DNA from 3 places in the Kribbella endophytica genome. Region 3 is predicted to be linked to each of the others. Evidence: predicted binding sites of a transcription regulator. Region 3 holds the regulator's gene; each other region holds the start of a gene.
The links. The regulator HrcA, encoded in region 3, represses chaperone genes, less so after heat shock. The targets are predictions, from matches to a motif close to TTGGCACTCGNNNNNNNCGAGTGCCAA.
Positions count from the first base shown of each region.

Region 1: a site for HrcA is predicted at 6,432-6,458, ahead of groL (chaperonin GroEL). Genes of this name have one in related genera too.
Region 2: a site for HrcA is predicted at 6,348-6,374, ahead of ACYVIO_RS30040 (FmdB family zinc ribbon protein). Genes of this name have one in related genera too.

Region 1 covers NZ_BAAGUR010000003.1:1,083,521-1,094,067, reverse strand. Annotated here, with positions in the region: gene ACYVIO_RS31555 (ABC transporter ATP-binding protein) at 1-1,359, opposite strand, end outside; gene ACYVIO_RS31550 (ABC transporter ATP-binding protein) at 1,356-3,077, opposite strand; gene ACYVIO_RS31545 (glycerophosphodiester phosphodiesterase) at 3,212-4,180, shown strand; gene ACYVIO_RS31540 (M48 family metalloprotease) at 4,177-5,445, opposite strand; gene ACYVIO_RS31535 (PspC domain-containing protein) at 5,568-5,909, opposite strand; gene ACYVIO_RS31530 (MmcQ/YjbR family DNA-binding protein) at 6,053-6,388, shown strand; gene groL (chaperonin GroEL) at 6,642-8,267, shown strand; gene ACYVIO_RS31520 (glycoside hydrolase family 6 protein) at 8,340-9,302, opposite strand; gene ACYVIO_RS31515 (DinB family protein) at 9,379-9,891, opposite strand; gene ACYVIO_RS31510 (guanyl-specific ribonuclease) at 9,925-10,347, opposite strand.
Region 2 covers NZ_BAAGUR010000003.1:779,857-790,403, forward strand. Annotated here, with positions in the region: gene ACYVIO_RS30020 (phosphotransferase family protein) at 1-844, shown strand, start outside; gene ACYVIO_RS30025 (penicillin acylase family protein) at 848-3,379, opposite strand; gene ACYVIO_RS30030 (DUF1203 domain-containing protein) at 3,479-3,940, shown strand; gene ACYVIO_RS30035 (hypothetical protein) at 3,900-6,191, opposite strand; gene ACYVIO_RS30040 (FmdB family zinc ribbon protein) at 6,395-6,751, shown strand; gene cpaB (Flp pilus assembly protein CpaB) at 6,823-7,434, shown strand; gene ACYVIO_RS30050 (MscL family protein) at 7,618-8,004, shown strand; gene ACYVIO_RS30055 (GNAT family N-acetyltransferase) at 8,020-8,508, opposite strand; gene ACYVIO_RS30060 (alpha/beta fold hydrolase) at 8,575-9,237, opposite strand; gene ACYVIO_RS30065 (hypothetical protein) at 9,433-10,113, opposite strand; gene ACYVIO_RS30070 (hypothetical protein) at 10,454-10,547, shown strand, end outside.
Region 3 covers NZ_BAAGUR010000002.1:113,165-123,711, reverse strand. Annotated here, with positions in the region: gene ACYVIO_RS19185 (hypothetical protein) at 1-499, opposite strand, end outside; gene ACYVIO_RS19180 (SigE family RNA polymerase sigma factor) at 621-1,130, shown strand; gene ACYVIO_RS19175 (Gmad2 immunoglobulin-like domain-containing protein) at 1,127-2,242, shown strand; gene ACYVIO_RS19170 (dihydrofolate reductase family protein) at 2,369-2,920, shown strand; gene ACYVIO_RS19165 (SAM-dependent methyltransferase) at 2,939-3,586, opposite strand; gene ACYVIO_RS19160 (16S rRNA (uracil(1498)-N(3))-methyltransferase) at 3,592-4,545, opposite strand; gene dnaJ (molecular chaperone DnaJ) at 4,569-5,711, opposite strand; gene hrcA (heat-inducible transcriptional repressor HrcA) at 5,737-6,756, opposite strand; gene ACYVIO_RS19145 (Gfo/Idh/MocA family protein) at 6,841-7,944, opposite strand; gene ACYVIO_RS19140 (ThuA domain-containing protein) at 7,929-8,570, opposite strand; gene ACYVIO_RS19135 (EF-Tu/IF-2/RF-3 family GTPase) at 8,703-9,047, shown strand; gene ACYVIO_RS19130 (MBL fold metallo-hydrolase) at 9,071-9,955, shown strand; gene ACYVIO_RS19125 (NCS1 family nucleobase:cation symporter-1) at 10,035-10,547, shown strand, end outside.

The DNA of each region.
Region 1 (10,547 bases), on a different contig from region 3:
GGCGTCCAGTGCCTCCAGCAGGGTCTCGTCGGTGGCGTCGGGTGACGCCATCGACAGGTTGTCCCGCAGGGTGCCGACGAACACGTGGTGTTCCTGGGTGACCAGCGCGACCTGCCGGCGCAGCTCGTCCAGCGGCAGGTCGGTCATGCCGACCCCGCCGACGCTGACCGAACCGGTCCGCGGCGGGTGGATGCCCGCGATCAGCCGCCCGAGCGTCGACTTGCCCGCGCCGGACGGTCCGACCATCGCGATCCGCTCGCCCGGCTGGACGGTCAGGTCGACGCCGTGCAGCACGTCGCGACCGTCGACGTAGGAGAACCGCACATCGCGAGCCTCGACCAGCTCACCGGCCGGCTCCTCGCCGGACGGCGTGCGGTCGTCCGGTACGTCGGTGATACCGAGCAGGCGGGCCAGCGCGGCGCCACCGGACTGCAGCTCGTCCAGCCAGGAGATCAGCCGGTCGACCGGGTCGATCAGCTGGCTGGCGTAGAGCACGGCAGCCGTGACAGCACCCAGCGAGACGTGGCCGTTGATGTGCAGCCAGCCGCCGAACAGCAGCGTGCCGACGATGGGCACCAGGTACCCGACCTCGACCACCGGGAAGTAGATCGTGCGCAGGAACAACGTGTACCGCTCGGCGTCGTACGAGCCGCGAATGTCGCGGTCGCCCTGGCGCACGCGCGCCTCGTACCGGCGCAGCGCCTCGACCGTCCGAGCACCCTCGACCGTCTCGGCGAGCGAGCTGGTCATCTGCGCGTACGCCGCGTTCTCCCGCAGGTACCCGTCCTTGGCGCGGCGCAGGTACCACTTGGTGCTGACCCACAGCACCGGCACCATCGCGAGCAGCGGCACCAGCACCCAGACACCGACCAGCATCGCGGCCGCGACGGTGAACAGCACGGTGACGAACGCGATGATCGTCTCCGGTACGGCGAACCGCACGGTCCTCGACAGCGTGTCCACGTCGCGCGACGTACGCGACAGCAGGTCGCCGGTGCCGGCCCGCTCGACCGTGCCGATCGGCAGCGCCAGCGCGTCGTCGACGAAGTCCTCACGCAGCTCGGCCAGCACCTGCTCGCCGAGCGCGAACGACCGGTACCGGGCCCAGCGGGTGAGCAGCGACTGCGCCACCACGAACACGGCGATCACGACGATCACCTTGTTGACGGCGGCGGCCGTCGTACCGCGCTGGACGTCCTCGACCAGCTCACCGATCAGCCGGGGCGTGGCCAGGCCGGTGACTGCCGCCACGCCGTGCAGGCCGAGCGCGATCAGCAGAGCGCGCGGGTGCCGTCGGGCCAGCCGACGGGCATGCCGGCGGACCTGTGCGGAGTCTGCGACGGGCAGGATCCGCTTCACGCGAGCACCTCCTCTTCCTCGGTCTGGCGGGTGACTGTCCTGCGGTACTGCGGTTCGGTCTCCAGCAGCTGCCGGTGCTGACCGGTCGCGACGACCCGGCCCTCGGCAACGAAGATCACCTCGTCGACCCGGTCGAGCAGCAGCGGACTGGACGTCAGTACGACGGTGCTGCGGCCCTGCCGGTGCTCCCGGAGCCGTTCGGCGATCCGGGCCTCGGTGTGCGCGTCCACTGCGGACGTGGGCTCCACCAGCACCAGCACCGACGGGTCGGCGAGCAGTGCACGGACCAGGACGAGCCGCTGGCGCTGGCCGCCTGAGAACGACCGGCCCTTCTCCTCCACGTCCGCGTCGAGTCCGTCGGCCAGTGCGACCAGCACGTCCTCGGCCGACGCGGTCCGGATCGCCGCCATCAGCTCGTCGTCGGTCGCTCGGCCGGTCGGGTCCAGCTCCTCGCGCAGTACGCCGGTGAACAGCTGGGAGCCGGTGTCGCTGACCAGGATGCGCTGCCGGACGTCGGCCCGGGTGGCGCTCGCCAGCGTCACTCCGCCGTACCGGACCTCGCTGGCGTCGTCGTACCGGCCCAGGACGTCGGCGATGACCGCTGCCTGGTCGGACTCGGCGGAGACGATCGCGGTGAGGCGTCCGTGGCGCACCCGGATGCCGGAGACCGGGTCGACCAGGTCTCCGCCGTCGGGCAGGCGGACCGGCTCGGTGGGGTCGGCGACGTCGGGGGTCAGCTCGAGCACGCGGATGATCCGGCGGCTGGCGACGAGCGCACGCATCAGCGCGTTGGCCATCTCGGTCGCCGTCCGCAGCGGCAGGACCAGGAAGGTCGCGTACCCGTAGAAGGCGACCAGGCTGCCCGCGCTCAGGTCGCCGCGGACGGCGAAGTGCGCACCGAGGCCCACCACGCTGACCACGAAGATGCCCGGCAGGAACACCTGCGCCGCGTCCAGCACGGACTGGATACCGGCCACCTTCACGCCGGCGCCACGGACCCGCTGCGACTCGGCGCGGTACCGCTTGGAGAAGGACTCCTCGCCGCCGATGCCGCGCAGCACGCGCAGACCGGACACGATGTCGGAGCCCAGTGAGTTCAGCTCGCCGACGGCCTCGCGCTGCGCGGACTGGCGCTGGTGCAGCGGACGCAGCATCGGGCCGAGCGCGAACAGCATCAGCGGTACGCCGATCAGCACGACCAGGCCGAGCGTGGTCGAGGTGGTGAGCAGGATGACCGCGACCACGACGAAGGCGACGATCGCGCCGCTGAACCGGGCCGAGATCTCCAGCAGGTTCCCGATGTAGGCCAGGTCGCCGGCGCCGATGCTGACCACCTCACCGGTGGCCAGGTTCTTCGGCAGCGTGGCACCGAGGTCGGCCGACTTGCGGGTGATCACCTGGACCGTGCGGTAGGCGCCGCTCAGCCAGTTCGACACCGCGAACCGGTGCCGCATGATGCCGGCCAGCGCCTGCACCACGCCGACCGCGAACAGCAGCGCCGTCCACTGCAGCAGCCGGTCGACGTCACCGCCGGCGATGCCCTCGTCGATGGCCTTGCCCAGGATCGCCGGGACGAACGCCTGCGCGCCCATCCAGAGCATGCCGAAGGTCATGCCGCCCAGGAGCGTGGCCTTCTGGCCGCGGGCCACCCAGAACAGGTAGCGCGCGGCGGAACGGTGATCCGGAGTGCCGGGATCGGCGAGAGGAAGTTGTTTCATAACCGTTTCAGGCTAGGCCTGGCCACCGACAAATTGCATGTGGTTTAACCGGCCCCCGCGACCTCGGGAGAGCTTCATCTTGCGTTGGGCAACCAGTTCCCCGAAGGCCACCTCGGCCGCCTGTCCTGGATCACATGCTGGTCATCGCGCATCGGGGAGCGAGCGGGTACCGCCCGGAACACACGCCGGCGGCGTACCGCCTGGCCGCGGCGCTCGGCGCCGACTACCTGGAGCCGGACCTGGTCGCCACGCTGGACGGCGTCCTGGTGGCCCGGCACGAGAACGAGATCTCCGGGACGACGGACGTCGCCGACCACGCGGTGTTCGCCGATCGCCGGATCACCAAGATCGTCGACGGGGAGGCCGTCACCGGCTGGTTCGTCGAGGACTTCACGTACGCCGAGCTGCGCACGCTGCGCGCCCGGGAGCGGATGCCCGCCCTGCGCGCGGCCAACACCGCGTACGACGGCCGCGAGGCGATCGCCACCTTCGACGACGTGGTCGCGCTGGCCCGGCAGGAGTCGGCCCGGCTCGGCCGACCGATCGGGGTGATCCCGGAGATCAAGCACCCGGCGTACTTCCGTCGGCTCGGGCTGCCGCTGGAGGAGCTGCTGGCCGAACGGCTGACCACGCTCGGCGTACGGCGTGGTGAGGCGATGGTGCAGTCCTTCGAACCGACCAGCCTGCGCCGCCTGGCCGTGATGACGGACGTGCCGCTGGTCCAGCTGGTCGACTCCGAAGGCACACCGAACGACTTCCTGCGCTTCGGCGACGACCGGACCTTCACCGACCTGACCGCACCGGCCGGGCTGCGCGAGATCTCGACGTACGCCGACGTGCTGGCGCCGCACAAGGACCTGGTCATCCCACGCCGCTCCGACGGCTCCCTGGGCGAGCCGACCCAGCTGGTCGACCAGGCGCACCGCGCCGGCCTCAAGGTCCAGGTCTGGACGTTCCGCGCCGAGCGCCGCTTCCTGCCGACCGGCATGGACCTGGCCGCCGAGCTGAGGGCCTTCGCCGCCACCGGCATCGACGGGGTCTTCGCCGACCACCCCGACATCGCCGTAGCCACCATGACCCGCCGCGCCACGCAGAAGGTCTAGCGCAACTCGGCCCGCAGGTCCTTCAGCACCCGCTCGGCAGCAGGCGCCAGCTCGCGGTCGATCGTGTGGCTGTCGCTCAGTCCCAGTACGACGCGGGCGCTGGTAGCTGGGCGGGTGCGGATGAGCTTCGTCCGCAGGTACGTCGGCGGGTGGCTGGAGTCGGTCCGCGTCTCGCGCAGCCGGCTCATCCGCAGCCGCCGCTCGATCTCCCGCTTCGGCGTCTCGGTCACAGCACGTCGTACGGCCTCCAGTGGTGGCAGGTCCTTTTCGAAGCGCAGGGCTCGCTCCAGCGCCCGGTACGACGAGTCGGCCAGCAGAGTCCGCTCCAGCGCCGAGGCCGCGGCCTCGGAGCCGGCGACCTCACCGGACGTGCGGTCCGCCAGGTACTCCGCCCGCTGGTTGCCCCGCAGGCTCACCCGATCCAGCAGCCAGGCGTAGCCGCGGATGACCGGACCGACCGTGCCGTTGATCAGCCTGGTGAGGTGACCGACCGACGTGTCGGTATCCATCGCGTGGGCCGCGTCCAGCTTGTACTCGTCGTACGGCTGCTCGGTGAACGCCTCTTCCAGCTGCTCCAGCACCGACTCGGCCGCACCGACCACCCAGCCGTGCCGGGCGTCGCCGTTCTTGCCGTGGCCGAGCTCGTGAGCCAGCACAGCCACCCGCTCCTGCGGGCGCAGCCCGGTCCAGAGCGGCAGGCCCAGCCCGATGACCGGACGGAAGCGCCAGCCGACCCGGATGAAGCAGACGTTCGGCTCGGCGTCCAGAGCGACCGCGGCGACCCGCGGAGTGCCGATGCTCGCCGCGATCTCGTCCAGCAGCCTGAACAGGACCGGCGCCTCCTCGCGGTGGACCACCTGCGCGTCGGGGTCGAGGCGGGCGGCGCGGGGGCGCAGCATCAGGCCGATCACGATGGCGATCGCCGCGAGCGGGATGCTGAGCCAGAGCGGGCGGTAGAACACCAGCAGAGCGACTCCACCAACCAGCGCGACCAGCGGAAGCACCAGCAGGACAGCAGACAGTAGGTACGCCGTGACGCGGGCCAAGTCCCACCCGGGTCGGTGGACCCGACCGGTCTCCAGCTCGCGGTAGAGGGTGTCGGCCAGCTGGTGCTCGAGTTTGCGGCGCCAGGCAGGGGACTTGCGGTCCTGCCCGGTCGGGTCGACGTTCCAGTCGCACTGGTCGCACCAGGTCACGTAGCCGGGGTCGACGCGGATCTGCTGGGCGCACTGCGGGCAGCGGGTGACGCCGGCATCGGTCTGCACTGCAGCAGTGTGGCAGCGCGGTCGCCGGAAATGCCGAAGCCCGGGCTCCTCGGAGCCCGGGCAGTTGACGGCACCGCGGTCCCACGCGCGGTCGACGGAGTGCTGTTACTGCTGCAGCTGGGTCAGGCGGCCGGCGGCTTGTCGTCGTAGATGCGGGCGGCGATGTCGCCCTCCGGCGTGGTCTGCGGCTGCGGCTGGTGGTTCTGCTGAGCGGCCTGCTGGGCGCTCTGCCAGACGGCCTTGCCGTCGGACTCCGGCATCACGACCCAGGCGATCACGTACCCGATCAGCGCGGTGCCACCGGTGAGCAGGGTCAGCGCGACGATGCCCAGGCGGACCAGGGTGGCGTCGATGTTCAGGTACTCCGCGATGCCGCCGGAGACACCGGACAGCATCCGCTGGTCGCGCGAACGGCGGAGGGTCTTGCCGGACAGGTTCTGGAAGGGTGCGGTGTTGTTCGTCATGTCCACAACTGTGCCGCCCGGGGACCCTCCCGCACATCAGGATCGGTACCGACCGGCCCCTGACCGGACCCCGGGAACCCTGGTCGAGCGCCCCTGACGACTTATGGACCGGAACTGTCGGCGGCCGGGGTTAGCGTGAGTGGATGGACGCGGAAGCGGTGCAGAAACTGGCGCTGCGGTTGCCAGGGGTGGAGGAGCACGAGGGCTGGGCGGGGCAGCCGGCCTTCAAGGTGCGCAAGAAGGGTTTCGCGTACCTGTCGGAGGACGAGTCCAAGCTGTTCGTGAAGGCCTTCCGTGAGGAGCAGCAGGCGCTGATCGCCGAGAACCCGGAGGTCTACGCGTCCTGGTGGGAGTCCGGCCGCTTCGGCTGGCTGGAGGTCACCCTCGAGCTCGCCGACGACGAGGAGGTCGGGGAACTGCTCACCGAGGCGTGGCGCCTGAACGCCCCGAAGTACCTGATCGCCCAGTGGGAGAACTGAGCCTGGGACAGGCCTCGAGGGGCCGCCCGCCGCGGTCGGCTGGCTTGCACTCGGTTGGGTCGAGTGCTAATACTTGGTTAGCACTCAGTGGGCGAGAGTGATAACGCTCGTGCCTGCTGGGAGCTGTTAGAAGACGGCCTCGATGAGGTGCCGGAGTCAGGCGGGACGTGACCGCGACGACCTCGGTACCGTCCGTCGCGGGCATCCGGCCGGCTGAACCACCAGAAACTCGACGCGGGAGGACTCGCGGAGAATGCCCAAGCTGATTTCGTTCAACGAAGAGGCGCGCCGCGGCCTCGAGCGGGGAATGAACACCCTCGCCGACGCCGTCAAGGTGACGCTTGGCCCCAAGGGCCGCAACGTCGTTCTGGAGAAGAAGTGGGGCGCCCCCACGATCACCAACGACGGTGTCTCGATCGCCAAGGAGATCGAGCTCGAGGACCCGTACGAGAAGATCGGGGCCGAGCTCGTCAAGGAAGTTGCCAAGAAGACCGACGACGTCGCGGGTGACGGCACCACCACCGCGACCGTGCTGGCCCAGGCGCTCGTGCGCGAGGGTCTGCGCAACGTCGCCGCCGGCGCCAACCCGATGGGCCTGAAGAAGGGCATCGAGAAGGCTGTCGAGGCCGTCAGCGAGCAGCTGCTCGCGCTGGCCAAGCCGGTCGAGACCCGCGAGCAGATCGCGGCCACCGCCTCGATCTCGGCGGCGGACACCCAGGTCGGCCAGATCATCGCCGAGGCGATGGACAAGGTCGGCAAGGAAGGTGTCATCACCGTCGAGGAGAGCAACACCTTCGGTCTGGAGCTCGAGCTCACCGAGGGCATGCGCTTCGACAAGGGCTACATCTCGCCGTACTTCGTGACCGACACCGAGCGGATGGAAGCGGTCCTCGACGACCCGTACATCCTCGTGGTGAACAGCAAGATCTCCAGCATCAAGGACCTCGTCCCGGTGCTCGAGAAGGTCATGCAGACCGGCAAGCCGCTGGCGATCATCGCCGAGGACCTCGAGGGTGAGGCGCTGGCGACCCTGGTCGTGAACAAGATCAAGGGCACCTTCAAGACCGTCGCCGTCAAGGCGCCGGGCTTCGGTGACCGCCGCAAGGCCATGCTCGGTGACATCGCCATCCTCACCGGTGGTCAGGTCATCTCCGAGGAGGTCGGCCTCAAGCTCGACACCGTGGACCTGGAGCTGCTCGGCCAGGCCCGCAAGGTCGTCGTCACCAAGGACGAGACCACCATCGTCGAGGGCGTCGGCGACGCCGACTCGATCCAGGGCCGGGTCAACCAGATCCGCGCCGAGATCGAGAAGTCGGACTCCGACTACGACCGCGAGAAGCTGCAGGAGCGGCTGGCCAAGCTGGCCGGTGGCGTCGCGGTGATCAAGGTCGGCGCGGCCACCGAGGTCGAGCTGAAGGAGCGCAAGCACCGCATCGAGGACGCCGTTCGCAACGCGAAGGCGGCCGTCGAGGAGGGCATCGTCGCCGGAGGTGGCGTCGCGCTGCTCCAGGCGTCGGTGATCGCGTTCGAGAAGCTGGAGCTCGAGGGTGACGAGGCGACCGGTGCCGCGATCGTGCGGTCGGCCGTCGAGGCCCCGCTCAAGCAGATCGCCGTCAACGCCGGCCTCGAGGGTGGCGTCGTGGTGGAGAAGGTCCGCAACCTCGAGCCGGGTCACGGCCTGAACGCCGCGACCGGTGAGTACGTCGACCTGATCAAGACCGGGATCATCGACCCGGCCAAGGTCACGCGTTCGGCGCTGCAGAACGCGGCTTCGATCGCGGCTCTGTTCCTCACCACCGAGGCAGTCATCGCCGACAAGCCCGAGAAGGCCGGTGCCGCCCCGGGCGGTGCCCCCGACATGGGCGGCATGGACTTCTGACCGGAAGTTCCTCGCAGTACCAGTAGCAAACGAAGCGGTCCCGGGTCCCAGCCCGGGACCGCTTTGCTGTGCTCAGCCGGTGATCAGTTTCTTGGCCAGGACCGGGGAGAAGGTGCCGGCCGGGATGCCCGCGCCGATGCCGCAGTCGCCGTCGGAGTCGCCGGGGACCTTGAGCCACAGCAGCATGTCGAGCGTGCCGGAGAGATGGCTTCCGTCGCGCGAGGTCTCGCCGAGCTTGCGGCCGGCCGGGTTGCACCACTCGCCGTTGGAGCCGTTGCCGTTGCGGCTGGTGTCGACGACGAACTGCGCGTTGCTGCCGAGCGCACCGCGGATCGCGTTGCCCTTGGCCACCGAGTCGGCGGTCGGGTAGTAGTTCGACGTGTTCAGCGCGAATCCGCGGATCTTGCCGACCTCCACCAGCTTCAGCCGCCGCGCCATCTCGGCCGCGTCGATCCAGGTCGCGTTGCCGCCGTCCATGTAGGCCCAGGTGTTCGGCGCCTTCGCGGCCAGCTCGTTGACGGCGTACTTGAGCAGATCGGTCCGCGTCTTCTTCTCCGCGGCCGGGACACAGTCGAGCTGCGCGAGCGCGTCAGGCTCGATCACCACCACCGCCGGCCGGTTCCCGATCCCCGCCGCGAACGCGCTGATCCACGTCCTGTACGCCGCCGGCGACCCGGCGCCACCACCGGAGTGACTGCCGCAGTCGCGCCCCGGGATGTTGTACGCGACCAGGATCGGCAGCTTGTCGGCGGCGTCCGCGGCCGACGTGTACGCCGAGACGGCCGCGCGGATGTCGCCGGACCAGTTCCCGAACCAGCGCCCACCGGCCTGCTCGGCGATCCGGCTCCGGATCAGCGCGGCGTCGGCGTGCGACGGGTTGTTGCGCACCCAGACGGCAGGGTTCGAGCTCGGGTCGACGTAGAAGCCGCTGGTCATCGACACCGGGTCGCCGGCGTTGCCCAGGGCAACCGAGCTGGAGGTGGACAGAGCGGCGGCGACAAGCACTGTGGACAAGACGGTACGCAGGCGGGCCATGGAGGTCCTTCCGTTAGGGGCGGTCACGGCGAGACTAGAGCGATCAGGAAGCCCTTGTCCCAGTGGACAACTGTGGTCAGCTCTGGGCGGCGCGCAGCAAACGCAGCTGCCCGATCTCCGCGGCGTTCTTCATCAGCTCCGCGTTCACCCACCCGTACATGTCCGCCACCGTCCGGCCCGCTTCCGGTGGCCAGGGGAAGGCCACCGGAAGCGTGAGCCGCGACGAGTCCTCCAGTACGACGGACCACTCGTCCCGCAGGTGGTGCATCCAGTCGCGCGTGCCGAGCAGCGTGCCCGGCCACGGGACGTCGGTGCGGTGCGGCGGCACGGTCTGGCGGGCGTGGGCCAGCGCGGTGGTCCACCACCAGCCGATGTGCCAGGTCAGCCAGCCGACCGTCGGCACCGGGATCGGGTCGAGCTCGTCGTCGGCCCAGTCCGGCCGCCAGATCCCGGCCGCGTCCGGCCGCACGGTCCAGTTGAGCCCGGCCGGCTCCCAGAGCAGATCCTCCGGGACCAGCCGGTCCAAGTGGTACTCGAACAGGGACCAGGTCAGCTCGAACTGGCCTCGCAACACACCCGTGATCGTCACCGGGAGATTCTCTCAAAGACGACGGACAAGCTCTCAGGCGTTTTCGTCGACCAGGCAGAACGAGGCGTAGTGGTCGGCGGTGTAGTAGACGAAGGCCGGGTCGGTGGTGGTGCCGCCGCCGATCAGCCGGCGGGCGCCGCGGTCGGGGGAGCCGGGCGTCTTGACGGTGTACTCGTGGTAGTAGCCGGTGGACTCGTCCGGCAGGATGCCCTCCCGGTTCTGGAAGACGGTGCCGTCCTGGTCGTACGGGAACGGGCCGCCGGAGTGGATCAGACCGAGCGTGTCGGAGGCCTCGGCGGGGAGCGAGCTGAGATCGCAGTCCGGGATCGCGGCGAGCTGCGGTACGGCGTACAGGGTGGGCGGGGCGGGAGCCGCGGTGGCGGTGCTGAAGCCCAGGAGGACCGAGGCGAGCACGGCGACGACGGCGCTGAGGACCTTCACGGAGGAGGTTCGCATGGGCAGGAGGCTTCCCGGTCCAACCGGCCGTCGTACATCCCACCTGTGGTTAACCGGTGGACTATGACCCCGGCCGGCCCTAGTGTTCTGGCTGCGAGAACGACTCGAGCGAAAGGAGCGACCGATGACCACTCTTACGTGTTCCACGGCGCGTCCGGTCCGCTCGTCCAGCTCGCACTGAGCGGAGCCCGCGCCTCTTT
Region 2 (10,547 bases), on a different contig from region 3:
CGTCCTGTACGACGTGTTCTCGGTCGTGGTGCACCTGAAGCCGTCTCCGGTCGTGGCGCGCGTCCCCGTCGTACTGCCTGCTTCCCTGCTCGACCCGGCGATCGCCGGCGCCCGCCAGCAGCGGGAGCTCGAGGTGGCGCAATGGGTGTTCGACCAGGGCCAGCTGGTCGTCCGGCCGAGTCCGCTGGTCCCGCTGCGCTCGGTGCAGCGCGATGGCCTGTCGATGTCGTTCTGGGAGTACGTCGAGCACGACAAGTCGAGCGAGCCGGACTACGTGCAGGGCCTGGTCCGCGCAGCCGAGCTCCACAAGCTGCTGGAGGAGTACCCGGGTGAGCTGCCCTGGTTCGCGCCGGTCACGACCGTCGTACCGGAGGGACTCGAGCAGCTGTCGTCAGAGACCCCAGTGCTCACCGCGGCCGACGTGGACCGCGTACGGCGTGAGTGGGACGCCGTGGCGCCGCTGCTGATGACCCGCGAGGGCTGGGAGCGGGCGTTCCCCGACTCGCACGTCCAGCCGCTGCACGGCGACGCGCCGTACTACAACATCATCCCGACCGCCGACGGCGTGCTCTGGTCGGACTTCGAGGACAGCTGCCTCGGACCGCTGGAGTGGGACCTGGCCAGCGTCGGTCCGGAGTACAGCAAGGTCTACAACGACGCGGCTGCCGAGCTGGGCCGTCCGCAGCTCGACCCGAAGGCCGTGGCCGCGATGGACCTGGCCAGGGCCTTCCAGCTGATCCTTTGCATGCCACTGCTCCCCCAGATGCCGGACGGCATGGCGGAAACGCTGGAGCCCTTCGTGGAGGCCTGGCGCGCCATGCCGTTCGGCAACGGGCTGGTCTAGCCGCTATCGCTCCGGCTTGGTGAAGGTCAGTGTGTGCTCACGCTTGGCCTCCACCGCGCCCTTGCTGAACGCCCAGGGCAGCGTCTCGCCCTTGACCCACAGCTCGGTCTGGTCGGTGTAGTTGCCGGTGAAGGCGTGGCCGGAGACACCGGTCAGGTTGATCCAGCGCGACTTGTCGAAGTCGGACAGGTCGACGACCATCCGCATCGACGGAGTCGCGGTCACGCCGTACCCCTCGGAGGCGTCCCAGCCGGTCGCGTTGACGACCGAGGCGCCGCCGCCCAACTCGTACGGGCCGCGGTTGAACAGCTTGTCGACCACGCCGATGCCGGACTTGCCCAGCGTCTGGTTGGTCAGCGTCAGCTTGTGCAGCCGGCCCCACTGCCAGTTGCCGGGCTCGCGGGCCATCTTGGTGGTGATCTCGGCCCGGCCCTGCACCAGCGCCTCGCGCAGGATGTCGTCGCGGCTCTCCCGCTGCGGCGTCCGCAGGTCGTCCCACCAGGCGCTGTTCGGCTGGACGAGCAGGTTGCGGATCACCTCGAACCAGCGCGAGCCGCCGTCCGGCCAGACCGCCTCCGGCAGCTGGTCGTGGAAGGTCAGCGCGAGCAGGTTGCGCCAGACGATGTTGAAGTACGCCGCCGGCGCGGAGTCGGCCGGCTGGGTGAAGTCCCAGCCCTTCAGCGTGTCCTGGCCCTGCTTGTCGAAGTCGTCGTTGATGCCGATCCGGAGCAGGTACGGAACCAGGGTCTCGGCGTTGCGGTTCTTGGTGTCCAGCTGGATCGAGCTCATCGCGGCGACGTCGAGCTTGCCGCCGGCCTGGATCCGCTCGAGGATCTGCTGGGAGCGGTAGCCGTAGTCCCAGTCGTTGGTCAGGTGGTACCGGTACGACTTCGGGACGACAGCCTGGTTCGCGGTGACGATGATGCCGTCGGCCGGGTCGAACTCGGTCGGCATCGCCTGGAACGGGATGAAGCCGTCCCACTCGTAGCGCGGGTCCCAGCCGGGGACCGGCCAGTCGCCGGTACCGACCTTGCGGATCGGGACCCGGCCGGGCGCCTGGTAGCCGATGTGGCCCTCGCGGTCGGCGTACACGAGGTTCTGCGACGGGACCTCGAACAGGGTGGCGGCGGTCCGGAACGCGGTCCAGCTCTGCGCCTTGTTCATCGCGAAGATCGCGTCGGCGGTGCGGCCCGGGGTGAGCGCGGTCCACTTCAGGGCGATGCCGTACGGCTCGGTGCTCTTGCCCTTGGCGGCCAGCTCACCGGCCTCCTCGGCGTCGTCGTCGACGTCGGAGATCAGCGGGCCGTGCCGGCTCTCCCGGACGATGATCCGCTCCGGCTCCTTCTGGCCGGCGACCTTGAACTCCTCGGTCCGCATCTTCAGCGGCTCGACCTTGCCGTTGTAGAGCACGCCGTTGCCGGACAGACGCTCCAGGTACAGGTCCATCACGTCGGGGTCGAGGTTGGTGAAGCCCCAGGAGATCGCGCTGTTGTGGCCGATCACCACGCCGGGCAGACCGGAGAAGCTGAAGCCGGACACGTCGAACGGGCACTGCGGGCTGAACTTGTTGCAGTGCAGCCCGACCTGCGTCCAGATGCCCGGCATGGTCGCGCCCAGGTGCGGGTCGTTGGCCAGCAGCGGCTTGCCGGTGGTGGTGTGCTCGCCGGAGACCACCCAGGAGTTGGAGCCGATGCCGTCACCGCGCCCGAGCAGCAGCGGCAGGCCCTTGGCGACCTTGTCCACGCTGTCCAGCGACTTCAGCAGGCCCTTGCTGAACATCGCCCGGGCCGGCGCCTGGCTGTCGACCGGCGCGGTGGTGAACTTGTTCTCCTCGTCGACCGCGCCGCTGGCCAGGATCGGCTCGTTGCGGTCGTACGGGTAGCTCGGGTAGAGGCTGTCGATCGTCTTGGCCGGCAGTGTCGCGGCCAGCTTGGTCCGGGTGATCTCCTCGTCCATGTTGCCGCCGAGGTCCCAGGCCATCGCCTTCAGCCAGGCCAGCGAGTCGGCCGCCGTCCACGGCTCGGGCCGGTAGTCGGTGCCCTTCAGCGACAGTACGGCGTACTCGAGGCTGAGCCCGGAGCCGGAGTGCTGGTCGAGGTAGGAGTTCACGCCGCGGGCGTAGTCGTCCAGGTACTGCCGGGTGGCCGGGCTGAGCAGGCCCAGCTCCTTCTCGGCGACCCGGCGCCAGCCGAGCGTCCGGACGAACTTGTCGGTCTCCAGGGCGTCCGGGCCGAACAGCTCGGCCAGCCGGCCACTGGTGACGTGACGGCGGAAGTCCATCTCGAAGAACCGGTCCTGGGCCGCGACGTAGCCCTGGGCGGCGAACAGGTCGGCCGGCTTGTCGGCGTAGATCTGCGGGATGCCGTTGGCGTCGCGGACCACCTCGACGTCGGCGTCCAGGCCGGTCAGCTCGATCGTGCCGTCGTAGGAGGGGAAGGAATGGCGGACCACGAAAATGCCGGTCCCGGCCACCACGAGCAGCAGGGTGGCCAGCGCAATTCCGCTGATGACGAGTAACCGAAGCAGGCGACGCACGGACCCAACCGTAGAGAATGCCGCCGCGCACCCCAAATGCAGATACCGGTCCTTAACGCTCCGTACTCACACAACCGGCTCCCGGGCCGTTCAACGGTCATGTTCAGCGAGCTCGAGTTCCTGCCCGTTCCGGCCACCGATCTGGACCGGATCCGATGCAACGACCACGACGACCACGGCAATCCGCTGGTCGCCTTCGACTCCGGCGCGGGGGCGCTGCTGCGGTGCTGCCTGCGGATGTCGACCGAGGGTGAGCGGATCGCCCTGATCGCCTACCGACCGTCACCGCTGGGTGGCCCGTACGCCGAGGTCGGCCCGGTCTTCGTCCACGCCTCGGAGTGTCCCGGGTACGTCGGCCCGGACTTCCCCGACGACTTCCGCGAGCGGCGCGCCGTGCTGCGCCCGTACGACGCGACCGGGCAGATGCTGGACGGCGTGCTGGCCGAGCCCGGTACGGCGCCTGGCGAGCTGAAGCGGCTCTTCGACGACCCGGCCGTGGAACTGGTCCACGTCCGGAACGTCATCGCGGGCTGCTGGAACTTCTCGGTCCGCCGGGCGTAGTCGCGTCCTTCGTCGGCGCGGTCAGCGCGTAGACCGCGACCGCGCCGACGGAGTAGCGGTGCTCGGCGAAGCCGTCGAGCTCGCCCGGCGGCCAGTCGAGGTTGGTGTCGAAGACGAGCCAGCGGACGCCGTACTGGTTCCACAGCTGGTCCAGAACGCGCTTGGTCGGCCGCTTGAAGGCACGGTCGTTCAGCTGGAGCAGCGGTTGGTTCCAGAACGGGCCGTAGATCGCGGCGTCGGCGTTCTGCCGGCTCTGCGCGGTCGGCGTGTAGGCCCAGCCCTCCACGAGCACCCGTCGCTCGGCGTACGCGGCGAGCCAGAAGTTGCGGGCGTCGCAGTTCCTGTCGGCGTACACCGGGGTGCAGTGCGAGTTGGTGGCGAGCTTGTCGCCGACGGCGGAGTGGTCGCGGATGTAGCGAGCGGCCTCGGCGCCTCCTGCCGGGACCTGCCGTCTGGTCTGGCGGCACTCGGGGCGGTCCGGTCCGGCGACGCAGACCTGGTCGGTGAGGGTGGTCACCATCGTCTTCGGGACGTGGACCGCTGCGACTCCCAGGACGACCAGTACAGCTAGGCCGAGCGCTGCCGGGCGCTCCTGCGTGCGCCTGAGGACCAGTACTGCGAGTCCGGCGACCAGGAGGACCGCCAGCCAGGGCCAGATCACCTGGAAGCTGACGGCCGCTACGCCTTGCCTGCTGCGCGGCCTGTTCGGAGTCAAGGACGCCACGACCTGCGCGAGCACCATCCCGACCGCCAGTGCGAGCAGCACCCGCGGACCGATGTGCCGGAGCCGGAGTCCGCTCAGCAGGAGAGTCAGCCCCCAGGCCGAGGCCGCGATGGCGAACGGGAAGGCGGCCCGGAGGAAGTAGAGCTGGCTGAAGCCCGGGTGGCGGAGCAGAGCAGCCGCCGCGATGCCCGCGAGGACGAAGCCGACGAGGAAGACCGCGGCCGGGTCCTTCCACTTGCGCTCGCGGGCGAAGCCGAGCATGCCGAGGCCCGCCAATGCCCAGGAGACGAGGAGCGTGGCGCCCGTCGTACCGATGACTACGGCGGCTGCGGTGTGGTCGCTGTAGCGGCTCTCGAAGCCGACCCGGCTGGCCAAGGCGCGGAAGGCTTGGCCCGGACCGAAGGCGACGCCGGACGAGCCGGCGCTGAACAGGACGAACTGGGCGAAACTTAACGCGGCCAGGACGGCCAGACCGAGTCCTACCGAGGTCCAGTCGAGTCTCCGCTCGGTCACCAGCTTCACGACCGCCACCAGTGAAACGGCCACGACCAGCATCGGCACGAAGGACGCTTTGGTGCCGGCGAGCGCTGCCAGGCCGATGACCAGCAGTAGCCAGTTGCCGCGGTGCGGGTCCCTTCGGAGCAGGCAGGCGATCGAGTAGACGACCGGGAACGCCAGTACGACGGCGAACGCGTGGGTGAGGCTGTACATCAGCACAGCACTCGAGTACGCCGCCTGGCTGATCAGGTCGCGGCCGCCCCAGCCGTACACGTCGAAGCTGGTCACCATCAGCAGGAGCCAGGCGGCCAGCGGACCGGCCCACGACTTGCGGGCGAGCCTGGTGGCCAGTGCGGCGACGGAGAGGATCGGGACGAGGGCTGCGGTCACCGGCATCAGGCGGCGGAGCAGGAGGTCCAGCTCGATCCCGGTCTGCCAGTTGGCCGCGGCCAGCTCAGCGTGGAGGAACCAGTGGTAGTTGAGCTGCTGGCCGATGACGTACGGGATCTGGCCGGGCAGGTGATGCTTCAGCTCGGCGGCCAGGGCCAACTGGAATGGCATGTCGCCGTACTGGAAGGCGGCGTCGGGGAACGCGATCGGCTCGATCTGGAGCCCGGCGCGGGTGATCACCCACAGGCCCAGCGCGGCGGCCCCGGCGACCGACCAGGCCCACCAGGCCGGCATCGGAGGTCGTTTGCTGTGCCAGTACGGGCGGAGTTGCTTGAGCGCTGTGAAGGCGATCAGCGCGCTCAGCGGCACCGCCAGCGGGAGGAGGGGGAAGCCGATCGCCCGGCCCGGCAGATAGGTGAGGATCGACAGCGCGAACCCGAAACCGGTCCCGAAGGCCAGATCGGCCGCGAACCCGTCCTGGTTGCCCCGCAGCATCCGCCAGAGCAGGACGCCGGGCAGCATGATCCCAAGGCTCAGGTAGGCGCTGTAGGCCAGAACCGCGCTCCACGGAGTCCCGTAGTGGGCCAGTACGACGGCGGCGCCGGCCCAGACCAGAACCCCAGGCAGAAGCGCGACCACCGACCGCACGTCCCCCTGGTCTTCCTGGTCCCTCCCCAGTGGTCCCACGCCTGAGGAGACGCGCGCCGAGGCCTGTTGGGTTGCACGGTGGCAGGAAGTGACCGAAAACCGGTCCAGACCGCCGGAGTTGGAATAGTTCGGCGCTCTGGCGCATTATTAGCAGTCGAGTAGTAGGAGTGCCAGACGGCCTGAAGGGGAAGAACGTGCCGACGTACCAGTACCAGTGCACCGACTGCGGTGAAGCGCTCGAGGTCCGGCAGAGCTTCACCGACGACGCGCTGACGGTCTGCCCGAACTGCCAGGGCACGCTGCGCAAGGTGTTCAACGCGGTGGGCGTGGTGTTCAAGGGCTCCGGCTTCTACCGCAACGACAGCCGCTCGTCGAGCACGAGCACGATCAGCGCGAAGTCCGACTCCTCGGCTTCGTCGTCGTCATCTTCGGACTCGTCGAAGTCTTCCTCGTCCTCGTCTTCGTCGGACTCCTCGAAGTCCTCGTCGTCGGGCTCGTCGTCTTCGTCCGGTGGGTCTTCGTCGGGCTCCAGCAAGACCAGCGCCGCCTGATCCTGCGCCCGTCGCAGGGGCCTGTGGACAACTGAATCGGCTTTTCCGGGGAAACTCGTACCTTCCCTGGCATGACGAACTTCTGGCACGACCTCATCCGCGCCGCCCGCTGGCACCGTCGGCTCCTCGCCGGCCTGTTCGCGGCGGCCGCCGTCTACTTCGGCCTCGCGTCCTTCTCGCCGCCGGCCGCGGCCTCGACCGCGGTCCTGGCGGCAGCACGCGACCTTCCCGGCGGTGTCACACCAGCGGCTGACGACCTCCGGGTACTGCGGTTGCCACCGGCGACCGTTCCGAGCGGCGTCCTTCGACCAGACACGGATCTGTCCGACCGCATCCTGGCGACCGCTGTGCGCGCCGGCGAACCACTCACCGACGCCCGGTTCCTCACGCCCACAGCGGTTCCACCCGGTCTGGTCGCCTATCCGCTCCGCCTCGACGATCCCGACATCGCCGGCCTCCTGCGTCCCGGCGACCACGTCGACCTGTACGCCGCCTCGGCCACCGCCGACCTGTCCGCCGCCCGCTTGGCGACCGCGGTCCGCGTCCTGGCCCTCCCCGCGCCGAGCCGCTCGTCCGGTGGAGCTCTGGTGGTCCTCGCCACCTCCCCTTCGACCGCCGCGCGGTTGGCGCAGTCCACTACCAACTCCCGAATAGCCGTCGCCCTGACCCGGGACACCAGCTGACCGGCTCGGTCCCTTGATGATCACTGAGCGGACATCTCCGACCACGATCCGCTGCCGTGCGGCGCGGTCCCTCGCCAGCCTCCGGACGGAGTCCTACGTTGGCCGGGTACAGATCACCGCGGGTCCACCCGGACCCTCTCGTGGAGGCAGAAAGAGATGCTCAAGGGCTTCAAGGAATTCCTGATGCGAGGCAACGTCCTCGATCTGGCCATCGCCGTGGTCATCGGCACCGCCTTCGCCACCGTGGTGAAGACCGTCGTCGACAGCCTGGTCAGCCCGCTGATCGCCTCGCTCGGCGGCAGCAACGTGGACGGCCTGGCCTGGCAGATCGTCGAGGGCAACAAGGCGTCGACGATCAACTTCGCCGCGATCATCAACGCGTTCATCGTCTTCTTCCTGACCGCGCTGGTCGTCTACTTCGTCCTCGTCGTCCCGATGAAGGCGATCCAGGACCGCCGCGCCGCCGCGGCCGCCGCCAAGGGCGAGCCCGAACCCGAACCGGAGCCGCTCACCATGGACCAGCAGCTCCTCATCGAGATCCGCGACGCCCTCAAGTCCCGCCAGCAGTAGGTCCCTCCGGATCGCCTACGCCTGGCTCGTGGTCGGGTACTGCATCCAGGTGTAGGCGATCGGTTGGTCCTTGTTCCACTCGTCGGCCAGATCAGCCGCCACGTACTCGAACCCGACCCGCCGATACGTCCGGATCGCCACGCCGTTGTCCGGACGCACCCGGACGAACACCTCGGAGTACCCGGCTTCCAGCGCCGGCCCCAGGAGCGCTTTCACGAACGCCGTCCCGATCCCCCGCCCCCGCGACCCCGGCCGCACGATGATCCGGGCCAGCTCGACCTCGTCCTCCTCGTCGTCCAGCCACAGCTCGCCGTACCCGACCGGTTCCCCGCTCACGTAGTACAAGAAGGACCGCACATCGTCGGCCACCTTCGGCCAGCTCCCCGCGAGTTCGGCCGGAAACGGGAACGCGGTCCGCCCCGACAACAGGGAGACCTCCTGCGCCGAGGTCGCCCACCCGGCAACCACCGCAGCCTTCCCCGCCTCGAACCCGCGCAGCTCCATGCCCCCAGCATCACGCGATCCGCCCCGAACATCCACGCCTTATCCACCGGCTTGTCCGCCGCCGGTCTATCCGCCCCCGGCGAACGCACCGAGCGTCGCCACCAACCGATCCCGGTGCGGCCCGAAGTCCGGCCGCGGCGGCTCGGGAGACCCCGGCAGCTCGACCGCCAACGGCATCAACCGCAGCAACGCATCGACCGTTTTCCTTTGGTGCGAAGGGTTTTCCGGCACCGAAGGCAACACCCCGACCGGCAGACCAGGACGCCACGGCCCGCGATACTCCCCTAACGACACCAGCTGCGCATCGCTCACCCCACGCAACGTCTCCCCCGCGAGCAGCCCATCAGCAACCGCCCCCGAAGCCCCACGCTCCAACAAACCCACGCGAGCCCGAGCGCTGACCTCAGCGTCGTCCCCCGTCGCCGGCCACGCCAGCAACAACCGCCCGACCGCCTCCGGAAACTCCACCGCCAACTGCGCCGCCACGGTGCACCCGTTCGACGCGCCCACCACAGTCACCGGCTCGGCCCCCAGCACCCCACTGCTGAACAGCCCACCGAACTCCGCAACGTCCTGAGCCCAGTCCACCGGCCGCCGCTCCCGATCCGGCGCCACCACCTTCAGCCCAGCCCCTTCGAGCCCAGCCACAATCCCCGGCCGGTACCAGAACAGCTCGGCATCGGTCCCGTCCCACAGCCCCCCATGAACCAGCAGCACAGGAGCCGCCATCACAACCCCACGCGTCGACTAGGACCCGTGATGCGGCGGCACCTCACGCAGAATCCGCTCATCGTCATCGTTACCGCTGTCCCGCTCACCCCAAGACCGCGCATCATCATCCCGAGTCTGCTCAGGCAGCAACGGCTCATCGTCCTCGTACGGCGTACTCATACCCCCAGATTACGGGGCTCCACGGAACGACCGTCAGTCCTGCCCCGGAATGCGCGGCAGGTTCTGCTGTCCGCCCTCGATCTGGCCTTGTCCCTGCCCAGGCGCCACCTGCGGGTTGGCCGCCTGCAGCAACGGCGCGATACCAGGCTCGCTCTGCCACCGCTCAGCACCCAGCACCGACCATGCAGTGAGGATCGACAACGTCGGCGTCGCCAACCCACCGAGCTGCAGCGGCTCGGCCTGCTGGAAGCCGAGCGTCACCGTCCAGTTCGCCGGATCGGGATAGAACTCCTGCACCGAGTTGTAGTAGAAGCTCAACCACCCCCGCTGCTGCAGATGCGTCATCAGCCGGTAGTTCGTCGCGATCAGCTGCACCTCCTGCAGATCGCGCCACAGCAGCTGCATGTCGCGCCGCGCCGCGGCCTTCCGGCTCGAGTTCACCGCCGCGTTGGCCGCCATCATCCCGAGCACGAAACCAGTGCCGCCGAAGAAGAATCCACCGCTGCTGTTGTACCGGCCATCACCGCCGTACAGCCGCGCGTAGTGCACCGAGGTCTGCAGGTACGCGACCTCGCCCGGTTCGAGCACGATCCCGTACAACGGCAGTGCCTGCGGCGTTCCCCCGCCGCGCAGGAAGCGCGCCCAGTCCTGCCCGAGCTGCCACTCCTCCTGTTCGCGACGTGCGAGTTCGGCCGAGTCTTTTCTCTTGCCCACGTCCGTCCTTCCTTCGGCTGCACCCGGCATCATCCCATTTCTCCGGGGTGAACAGCGCGCACCTGTTACAGCTCTGCTGCTTTTGCCGCTCGATCCGTCTCGTGACCGGATAGACGCGCCTCCGTGACACTCCTGCCACGGTGTGCGAGACCTCGGTCGACCATCATGGTGCTCCTTGCCTACCCGGAAGGACCGAGTCGTGAGTGCATCAAGGACACGGGGCCTGATCGGAGCGTCGTTAGTGGTAGCCGTCCTCGGAGTCACCGCCGCCTGCGGTGACGAGAGCGGCTCCTCGGGACCCGCCGCCCAGCCCAGCTCTACGCCCACCCCAACCCCTACCTTGCCGACTGCCAGCGCCACCCCGCCCACCCCCAGCGGAACGCCGAGCACGGACTGCCCGGAGACGATCACCGCGGTCCGCAAGTCCGTCGACG
Region 3 (10,547 bases):
TGAACACGTGCAGCGCCCGGACGGCGGCTGTCGGGTCGCCGTCGTGGACCGCGTAGTCTCGCCAGACATGGGCTCCGCTGTAGCTGTCCTGGATCGCGTGGACCGCGGCGCCGAGTGGGCGGATCGAAGACGCCCACGCGAGGCGGAGCCGGTCGACGACGTACTGGGCGTTGATGCGCAGGTTGTCCTCGCCGCTGCGGAACGGGTCGGCGAGGAAGTGCTCGCGCTGGACGTCGGGGTTCAGGTACGCCGAGTGCAGGGTGGGCCCGGGGCCGGCGTACGGGACGGTGCGGCCGGTGTTGGCGACGTTGCGGATCAGGCCGGCGCCGAGGGCTCGGTCCTGGCGGGCCTGGGCCCGGTCGATCGCCCGTGCGTAGTCGTGCCGTCCGAGGCCGCGGATCAGGTCGTCCGGGCCCGCGAGGTCGTCGTACAGGCGATGAACGGCGGTCACGGTGAGTTCACGATGCCCGCACCAGGTGTGATCGCCGTGCTGTCTCATCGGGCTCCCGATGCGTCGTAGGTCACACGATGAGGCCGAACTTTCGCGCGGTTGTCAACCTGGGACACCTCCGTCGCGTCATCGTCATGTGGCACAACCGGCCGTGGTGTATGACGAGTGCGTGGCTCAGGACTCCTCGTGGAATGCCGACGAGGCGCTGACGGCTGTCTACACGGCGCACTACACGTCGTTGGTCCGCCTCGGCGCCCTGCTCCTGCGTGACCGCGGAGCGGCGGAGGAGATCGTGCAGGACGCCTTCGTGGCGATGCACGCCCGCTGGCACCGGCTGCGCGACCCGCACAAGGCGCTGGCGTACCTGCGGACCGCCGTGGTGAACCGCTGCCGCTCCCGGCAGCGGCACCTGGTGGTCGTCGACAAGCACATGCCGCGCTCGCTGCCGGACGAGCCGAGCGCGGAGCAGGCGGTGCTGCGGACCGCGGAGACCGACCGGGTGATCGAGGCGATGCGCACCCTGCCGGAGAAGCAACGCACCGTCATGGTGCTGCGGTACTACGGTGACCTGTCGGAGGCGGAGATCGCCGACACGATGGGAATCAGCCGGGGATCGGTGAAGAGCCATGCCGCGCGGGCGACCAAGTCCCTGCGCCAGGTCCTGGAGCAGAGCGCATGAATGATCAGCCGAAGGACGAGTTCGACGAGCTGATGCGGCGGGCCCTGCACAACGAGGCCGACCGGATCGAGCCGACCGACGGGCTGCACGAGATCCAGGCCCGGGTCCGCAACACCCGGACGCCGGTCAACCGCCGTCCCTGGGTGGTCACCGCCGGCGCCGCCGTGGTCGGGACGGCCGCCGCGATCGGCGCCTTCGCCGTACTGAACGGCGACAACAAGCAGGCGGGCGACAGCGAGGTCGCCGGAGCACCCAGTACGACGACCAGCGCGACCGGGGCTCCGGAGAGCGCGACCGCTCGGCCGTCGACCATGCCGTCGCCACCGCCGTCGGCGACCCTGCCGACCGACGCGACGCCGAAGGCGAAGCCGACGCAGGCCGGCAAGCTGGAGCCGGAGACCTCGGGCGCCATCCCGGTCTACTGGCTGGGCAAGGCGGTCGGCTTCGAGAAGGGTCCCGGTGTCAGGCTGTACCGGACCTTCGTGCCGTTCAAGGGCCGCGCGACGTACTCGGCGCTGCAGCTGATGGCCTCCGGGAAGTCCAACGACCCCGACTACACCTCTCCGTGGATCGGCGCGCAGGTCTCCGAGGTCCGGATGTCCGGTGCGCTGACGACCGTGGACTTCAAGTCCGTGCCGAAGACGCGGCTCGAGCCGGACGTCGCGGAGATGGCGCTGCAGCAACTCGTCTACACGGTGCAGGGTGCGAGCGGCGCGACCGTCCCGGTCGAGGTCAGGCTGCACGGCAAGCCGCTGTCGGAACTGTTCGGGGTCGACATCAAGCAACCGCTCGGCCGGGCCCAGTCGCTCGACGTCCAGGCGTACATCTGGATCACCTCGCCGGACAACGGCGCCGTGCTCACGGCGCCGTTCAAGGTGAGCGGGATCGCCGCGGTGAACGAGGCCCAGCTGAACTGGCGGATCACCTCCGACGACAACCGCCGGGTGCTCCGCGAGGGCGTGGCGGCGACCGAGGAGGCCTTCAAGCTCACGCCGTACTCGTTCGTCGTCGCCAAACTGCCGGCCGGGCGCTACACGCTCGAGGTCTTCGAGGTGTCGGCCGCGGACGGCCGGCTGACGTCCACGGACTCGAAGACGCTGGTCGTGAAGTAGCCCGCACTGGGTGTCGGCGTACTGCGGTCGGCGTAGGCGAGGTGTCCCCGTGGGGGTGATGCGACGGGTGCCGCCGAGCGACATGCTCGGAGTGACAGCACCTCTCGACCACCTCTGGGACGGACCATGAAGCCTCTGATCGTTTCCTGCAACGTCACCGTCGACGGGTTCATGTCCGGTCCCGACGACTCGCTGGCGTCACTCGAGTTCATCGTCCAGGACCAGCAGCTCGACGACGAACTGGCCGCGAAGTTCAGAGCCGTCGCCGACACCATCGTGGTCGGCCGCCAGACCTTCCTCGACATGACGGCGTACTGGTCCACCGCGGACGGCGACATGGCCGCGTGGCTGAACGAGACACCGAAGGTCGTGCTGTCCAGCGACAGTTCCTTCGACACCAGTGTCTGGAAGAACTCGACCTTGGCCGCAGGCGATGGCGTGGATCAGGTCAGTCGGCTGAAGAAGTCGTCCGGCGGCGCCATGGTGGCCTTCGGCGGCGTCAAGACTCTGCGCTCGCTCGTCGCCGCCGGTCTCGTCGACGAGTACTGGCTCAAGGTCAGCCCTACGGCCATCGGCCGTGGTGGATCCCTGTTCGCCGGGATCGCCGATCCTCAACGGCTGAGCTTGACCGCCGTGGATTCCTATCCGTCCGGCGTGATCCACGCCCAGTACCGCTGAGCGGCTGGTGGTTCCGGCTCAGATCGACTGGGTGTCGGGGTGGCGGACGAAGCTGAAGAGCTGCCGGCCCAGCTCTAGCGGCTGCGGGTCGGCGGTCAGGCGGTGGACACCGACGGACCAGAGCACGTCGTCGGGGGCGTCGTACGAGATCTCCTCGAAGCCTGCGCTCTCGAACCAGCCGCGGATGGTCGGGCAGAGGTCGGGCTCCTCGCGGGTGCGGGTCCAGACGACGGTCGCGCCGGGGGCGCAGAACTGCGGGAGTGCTTTGACGGTGGTCTCGACGTCGGCGTCGGTGATGTTGCCGAAGACGCCGCAGAACAGGACGAGATCGGCCGGTACGGCGCCGGCGTAGGCGTCGGTCCTGCCGGCGTCGGCCTCGACGACCTCGACGCCGGTCAGGCCGTTGACGGTCGCGGCGGCACGGGCGAGGCCGACGTTGCGGTGGTCGAGCTCGACGAGCCTGGCGGTGACGCGGCCTCGGGCCGGGTGGGTGGCAAGGACCTCGATCAGGTCGCGGCCTTGGCCGGCGCAGGCGCTGACCACCTGCAGCTTGGCGTCGGGGTCGGCATCGAGGCGTTCGCGGATCGCCTTCTGCACCGCTGCGAGGCGGCGACTCAAGGGCGACTCCTCGTCCTCGTACGACGAGTGCCACTCCAGCCAGTCCATCGAGCTCAAACCGCTGTCCTCCAACGAGATCTGGCCAGCAGGACAGAAGCTGCCGCGACGCCTGCCGTCGATGTTCTCAGGACGGTGTCGCCGAGCAGCACAGGCTCGGCTGCGAACGTCTCGAGCTCGGCGTCGGTGATGCCGCCTTCAGGTCCCACGACAATCACCACGTCGCCGGTGGTCGGTGGGTTCAGTGTTGCCAGTGGAGTCTTGGCTTCTTCGTGCAGTACGGCGGCCAGCGCGGCGTCCTTGACCAGCTGAGCGACCTCAGCCGTCGAGGCCACCGGAGCCACCTCGCAGAACCAGCTCCGCCGCGACTGCTTGCTCGCCTCGAACGCCCACGACCGCCACTTGGTCAGCGTCTTCTCCACCCGCTCCGGATTCGCCCGGAACTGACTACGATCCGCGTTCCACGGAACGATGAGATCCACCCCGACCTCGGTCAGCATCTCGACGGCCAACTCAGCCCGCTCTCCCTTGGGAAGCGCCTGTACGACGACCAACCGAGGAGCCGGCTTGGGCACACTCCCCCGCTGATCAACGGACACAGTGATCCCAGCCTTGGAGGAAGCCACCACAGCACCTTCAGCGAAGTTGCCCACGCCATCGGTCAGCCGAACGCGCTCGCCGGGACCGATGCGCCGCACCACCGCCGCATGGCGACCCTCGGCGCCGCCGAGCACCAACTCAGCTCCTCCTCCGCCTGCGGCGGAGGAGGAGTGGGGGGAGGAGGAGCCTGCGCCCCCGAGCTCACCGGCTACGCCGGGAGCAGAGGCGAGGCCGTTGCCCCCGAGCTCACCGGCTACGCCGGGAGCGGAGGCGAGGTCGTTGCCCCCGGGCTCGCCGGCTACGCCGGGAGCGGAGGCGAGGTCGTTGCCCCCGGGCTCGCCGGCTACGCCGGCGTCGGGGGGTGGCGGGAGGGTGCCCAGGTCCGCCAGGTAGAAGACTGCGAGTCCCATCGTCGGTGCCTGGGTCTGGCTGTTCAGTGGGCGCCGAAGGCGTCGCGGAGGCGGCCGAAGACGCCCTTGTGGGTGGCTTGGACCTGGCCCTGGGGGCGTTCCTCGCCGCGGGCCGCGGCCAGGTCGCGGAGGATCTGGGCCTGGCTGTCGTCGATCTTCGTCGGGGTCTCGACGATGATCTGCACGATCAGGTCGCCGCGGCCGGCGTGGCGAAGGCGCGGGACTCCTCGGGCCGTCAGGGTCATCGCGGTGCCGGACTGCGTGCCGGGGCGGATCTCCAGCGGCGTCGTCTCGCCCTCCAGCGTCGGCAGGTCGATCGTCGTACCGAGCGCGGCAGCGGTCATCGGCAGCGTGACCGTGCAGTGCAGGTCGTCGCCGTTGCGGCTGAAGATCTCGTGCGGCTCGACCTCGATCTCGACGTACAGGTCGCCGGCCGGACCGCCGCCGGGGCCGACCTCGCCCTGGCCGGACAGCTGCACGCGGGTGCCGCTGTCGACGCCGCCGGGGATCTTCACCGTGACCGTACGACGCGAGCGCACGCGCCCGTCGCCGGAGCACTCGACGCACGGGCTCGGGATGGTCGTCCCGAAGCCGCGGCAGTTCGGGCACGGACGCATCGTCCGGACCTCACCGAGGAACGAGCGCTGCGTGTGCGTGACCTCGCCGCGTCCGTGGCAGACCTCGCAGGTGACCGGCTCGGACCCGGCCGCCGCGCCCGAACCCGAACAGGTCGGGCACAGTACGGCGGTGTCGACCTTCAGCTCCCGCGTCGTACCGAACGCGGCCTCGCTCAGGTCGATCCGCAACGGGATCAGCGCGTCCTGACCACGCCGGGTCCGCGGCCGCGGTCCCCGCGTCGCCCCGCCGGTCTGGCCGAAGAAGGCGTCCATGATGTCGGTGAAGGTGAACGCCTGGCCGAAGCCCGCGCCCGCCCCACCCGGTCCGGCGCTCGCGAACGGGTCGCCGCCGAGATCGTGGACCTGCTTCTTCTGCGGGTCGCTCAGGACCTGGAAGGCGCGGCCGATCTCCTGGAACTTGGCGTGCGCGTCCTCGGAGTCGTTCACGTCCGGGTGGTACTGGCGGGCCAGCTTGCGGTAGGCCTTCTTGATCTCGTCCTGGGACGCGTCACGGCTGACGCCGAGAACGGCGTAGTAATCGGTGCTCATACTCCAGACCAGAGGTAGGGGAACGTCATGAATCAGCCAGGATCTGGCTGACGTAGCGCGCGACGGCGCGGACGGCGCCCATCGTGCTGGGGTAGTCCATGTGGGTCGGGCCGACGATGCCGAGCGTGGCCAGCGCCTCCGACTTGGGGCCGTACCCGGTCGCGACCACCGAGGTGGTGGCCAGCCCCTCGTACGGGTTCTCGTGCCCGATCCGGACCGTGAGGGTCTGCGGGTGGGTCGCCTCGCCGAGCAGCTTGAGCAGGATCACGTGCTCCTCGAGCGCTTCCAGCACGGGTTTCACGTTGCGCTCGAAGTCGTCGCCGTACCGGGTCAGGTTGGCCGCGCCGCCGACCGCGATCCGCTGCTCGCCCTCGTCGGTGAAAGCCTCCAGCAGCGTCGTCACGATCGTCGTGACGAACGGCCGGTCGACCGGCGGGAAGGTGTCGGCCACGCTGGTCAGCGCGGTCGTCGCGTCGGTCAGTCGCTGGCCGGTGAGCACCGTGTTCAGCCGGGAGCGCAGGTCGGCGACCAGCTGCTCGTCGACGTCGGAATGAGTCTCGACGATCCGCTGCTCGACCCGGCCGGTGCTCGTGATCAGCACCAGCAGCAGCCGCCGCGGCGTCATCGTGACGACCTCGACGTGCCGCACGCTGGAGCGGATCAGCGTCGGGTACTGCACGATCGCGACCTGGCGGGTGATCTGCGCGAGCAGCCGGACCGTACGCCGTACGACGTCGTCCAGGTCCACCGCGCCGGTGAGGAAGGACGAGATCGCCTTCTTCTCCGCCGCGGACAGCGTCTTCACCGTGCTCAGCTTGTCGACGAACAGCCGGTACCCGGCGTCGGTCGGGATCCGGCCGGCGCTGGTGTGCGGCTGGGTGATGTACCCCTCCTCCTCCAGCGCGGCCATGTCGTTGCGCACGGTCGCCGGCGAGACGCCGAGGTTGTGCCGGTCGACCAGCGTCTTGGACCCGACCGGCTCATGGGTCGCCACGTAGTCCTCGACGATGGCCCGGAGCACGTCCAGTTTGCGCTCGTCCAGCACGCGCACCACCCTCTCTCAGCGTCGGCCCCTGGCACTCAAGTCTTTCGAGTGCCAGTCTACCGACCCGTAGCAGGCGATCGCTGCTCAGGCAGTTTCGGGCGAGGCTCCCAACGGTACTGCGGCCGGGCGCTCGACCGTGCTGGTGACGTCCACCGGCTGGTCCTTGGCGGCCGCTTCGAGCAGCGACTCGAGCACGTCGAGCACGTGGAACGCCAGGGCACCGTCCGCGCGGTGCGGCCCGCCGGTACGGATCGCGCGCGCCAGGTCAGCAACCCCGACACCCCGCCCCGCTCCGGCGTACCCGCCGGCCACCGGGACCTCGGTCCACTCGCGGCGCGCCGCGGTCGCGATCTCGACCGTGCCGTCGAACGCGTTCGGGTCGGGCACGGACAGGCTGCCGTCGGTGCCGTAGATCTCGATCCGCGGCAGGCGCGCGGCCCACACGTCGAACGACATCAGCACCGTCGTCAGCGCGCCCGACTCGTGCTCGAGGATCCCGGTCACGTGCGTCGGTACGTCGACCGGGAAGATCTCCCCGGCCCGCGGCCCGGTGTGCACCTTCCGCTCGTCCTGCGAACGACCGGCGCGCCCGGTCACCCGTCGTACCGGGCCGAGCAGTGTGACCAGGCTGGTCACGTAGTACGGGCCCATGTCGAGCAGCGGGCCGCCGCCGGGCTGGTAGTAGAACTCCGGCGCCGGGTGCCACAGCTCGTGCCCGGGCGTGACGAACGACGCACTGGCCGCCGTCGGTACGCCGATGTCGCCGCGGTCGATCACGGCGCGCGCGGTCTGAGTCCCGGTCCCGAGCACGGTGTCCGGCGCGCAGCCGATCCGCAGGCCCTTCGCCTCGGCGAGCTCGAGCAGCGGCTTGGCCTCGGCCCGGTCGACGGCCAGCGGCTTCTCGCCGTACGTGTGCTTGCCGGCCTCGAGCGCGGCCCGGTGCACCGGGGCGTGCGCGGCCGGGATGGTCAGGTTGAGCACGATGTCGACGTCCGGGTCGGCCATCAGGTCGTCCGATGACAGCGCCCGTACGCCGGGGTGCGCGTCCGCGACGACCTGCGCGCGCGACACGTCCAGGTCGGCCACCGCGGCCACCTCGACCCCCGGCAGCTTGGCCAGGTGGTCCAGGTAGGTGCCGCTGATGACGCCGGTGCCGACGATCCCGATCCGGCTCACTTGCTCGCCCACAGCAGCCCCCGCTCGATGATCGTGCGGACCTCGGGGGTGTCCAGGTCGGCGAGGCTGTGGCCCGGCGTACAGACGAAGACCTTGCCGTCGCCCCAGGTGCGGGTCCAGACCGCGGGCATCGTCGCGCCCTCGATCCACGGGTAGTCCGGGTGGGCCCGGAAGGTCGTGGTCGCCAGGACGTTGTTGCTCGGGTCGGCGTGCACGTAGTACTGCTCGGTGTGCAGGTCGAACTGCTCGATGCCCTCGACGATCGGGTCGTCGGAGACCACCTCGATCCGGTGGTCGACGAAACCGCCCGGGTGCGAGATGAACTGGCCGCCGGTCATGAAGCTGTAGTCGACGTTGCCGCGGAACGAGTCGACGATGCCACCGTGCCAGCCGGCCAGGCCGGTGCCCGCGCGGACGGCGGCCTCCAGGCCCTTGGTCTCCTCGGCGGTGATCTCGCCCATGCTGATGCACTGCAGCACCAGGTCGGTGCCGTCCAGATCGAGGTAGCTCGAGGTGCTGTCGGAGACGGTGACCTCGAAGTCGTTGTCCCGCAGGAAGGGGATGAACAGCTCGGTCGCCTCGACCGGGAGATGGCCTTCCCAGCCGCCCCGGACCACCAGTGCCCGTCGTGTCGTCACGCTGCCTGCCCTTCAGAGATCGGATCTTTGCACCGCCTAGGCGACCCTAGGCGGTGCCCACCGGCCCTTCAAGCCCCTTCCCAGCCGGTGGATATCGTTTACCGGAACCGGTCACCGCATAGGGTCGCCGACATGGGATGGAAGTTCTGGAAGAACGACGAACGCCCGCAGGACACCGTGCCGCCAGTGGCGGCGCGGGTGCAGGACGGCGTGCCGTTCCAGCTGCGGGTGGAGGACGTGTTCTCGATCACCGGCCGTGGCACGGTCGTCACCGGGCGGGTGCTGGCCGGAATGGTCCGGGTGAACGACACGGTCGGTGTGCAGCGTGGTGGCGCCGAGGTGCTGCGGACCGTGGTCACCGGCGTGGAGATGTTCCGGCGTACGACGAAGCAGGCGGTCGCGGGAGACAACGTCGGCCTGCTGCTGAAGGATCTGGACAAGTCCGACGTGCAGCAGGGTGACGTGCTGACCCACTGACGCCGAAGGCTAAAGTCCGTGGCATGAGTGAGTGGACCGAGCTGGGTGATCGATGCTGGGTCCGCCGGTATCGCGAGTGGGACCTGAACGTCGGGCTGGTGGTCGGTGACGACGGCGCGCTGGTGATCGATCCGCGGGCGTCGACGGCGCAGGCCGAGCAGGTGCTGGCCGAGATCCGCGAGCTGACCGACCTGCCGGTGAAGTGGGTCGTCAACACGCACGCGCACTTCGACCACACCTTCGGGAACAGCGTCTTCACCGAGGCCGCGAGCTACGCGCACGAGAACGCCGCGACGGCGCTGGCCGAGCGCGGCCCGGCGCTGCAGGAGCACTACCGCGACAACCCTGGCACCGACCCGGCGTACCCGGAGATCGCGGCCGAGGTGCTCGCCGAGGTCGCCGCGACCGAACTGGTTGCCGTCGACAACACTTTCTCCGTCGCCAAGGTCATCGACCTGGGCGGCCGTCGGGTCGAGCTGCTGCACCTGGGCAACGCGCACACCGACGGGGACGTGGTGGTCGTCGTACCGGAGGCCGACGTGTTCTTCGTCGGCGACCTGGTCGAGGAGTCCGCGCCGCCGTCGTACGGTGACGACTCGTACCCGCTCGAATGGCCCGAGACGCTCGACCGCGTGATCGGGTTGCTCGGCGCGGACTCGAAGGTGGTCCCGGGGCACGGCGCGGTCGTCGACGCGGAGTTCGTCCGCGACCAGGCCGGGCACCTCGGCACGGTCGCGAACACGATCTCCGGGCTGCACCACGCCGGGACGTCGCTCGACGACGCGCTGAAGCACACCGACGACTGGCCTTGGCCTGTCGAGCACCTCGAGCACGCCGTACGCCGTGGGTACGGCGTACTGGGTGCTCCACGTCGTCCGACGTTGCCGTTGCTGGGGCCCGAGCACTAGTAGTGGTTATCCGTTGACACAGTGACACCTCATCCCGCACGTTGTGTGCGAGGCGCCCCGACGGGATGAGGTGGGACCAATGGTCAACACGGATCAGCTCGATCACCCGGACGGAAGGGTCGAGCTCGACGACCCGACCGTGGTCACCCAGAGCCGGTACGGCAACGAGGAGCTCGCGCCGACCCGGATCAGCGAGCGGCACTGGACGACGTACAACTACGCGGCGCTGTGGATGGGGATGGCGCACAACATCCCCAGCTACCTGCTCGCGTCCGGGCTGGTCGCGCTCGGGATGAACTGGCTGCAGGCCTTCCTCACCATCACGTTGGGCAACCTGATCGTGCTGGTGCCGCTGCTGCTGAACAGCCACGCGGGGACGAAGTACGGGATCCCGTTCCCGGTGTTCGCGCGGGCCTTCTACGGCGTCCGCGGTGCGAACTTCCCGGCGTTGCTGCGGGCCTTCGTCGCGTGCGGGTGGTTCGGCATCCAGACCTGGATCGGCGGGCAGGCGATCCACGTGATCGTCGGTGAACTGGCCGGGTCGGGCTGGCAGAACGCTTCTTCTGTTGGCGGGCATCCGTGGACGCTGTGG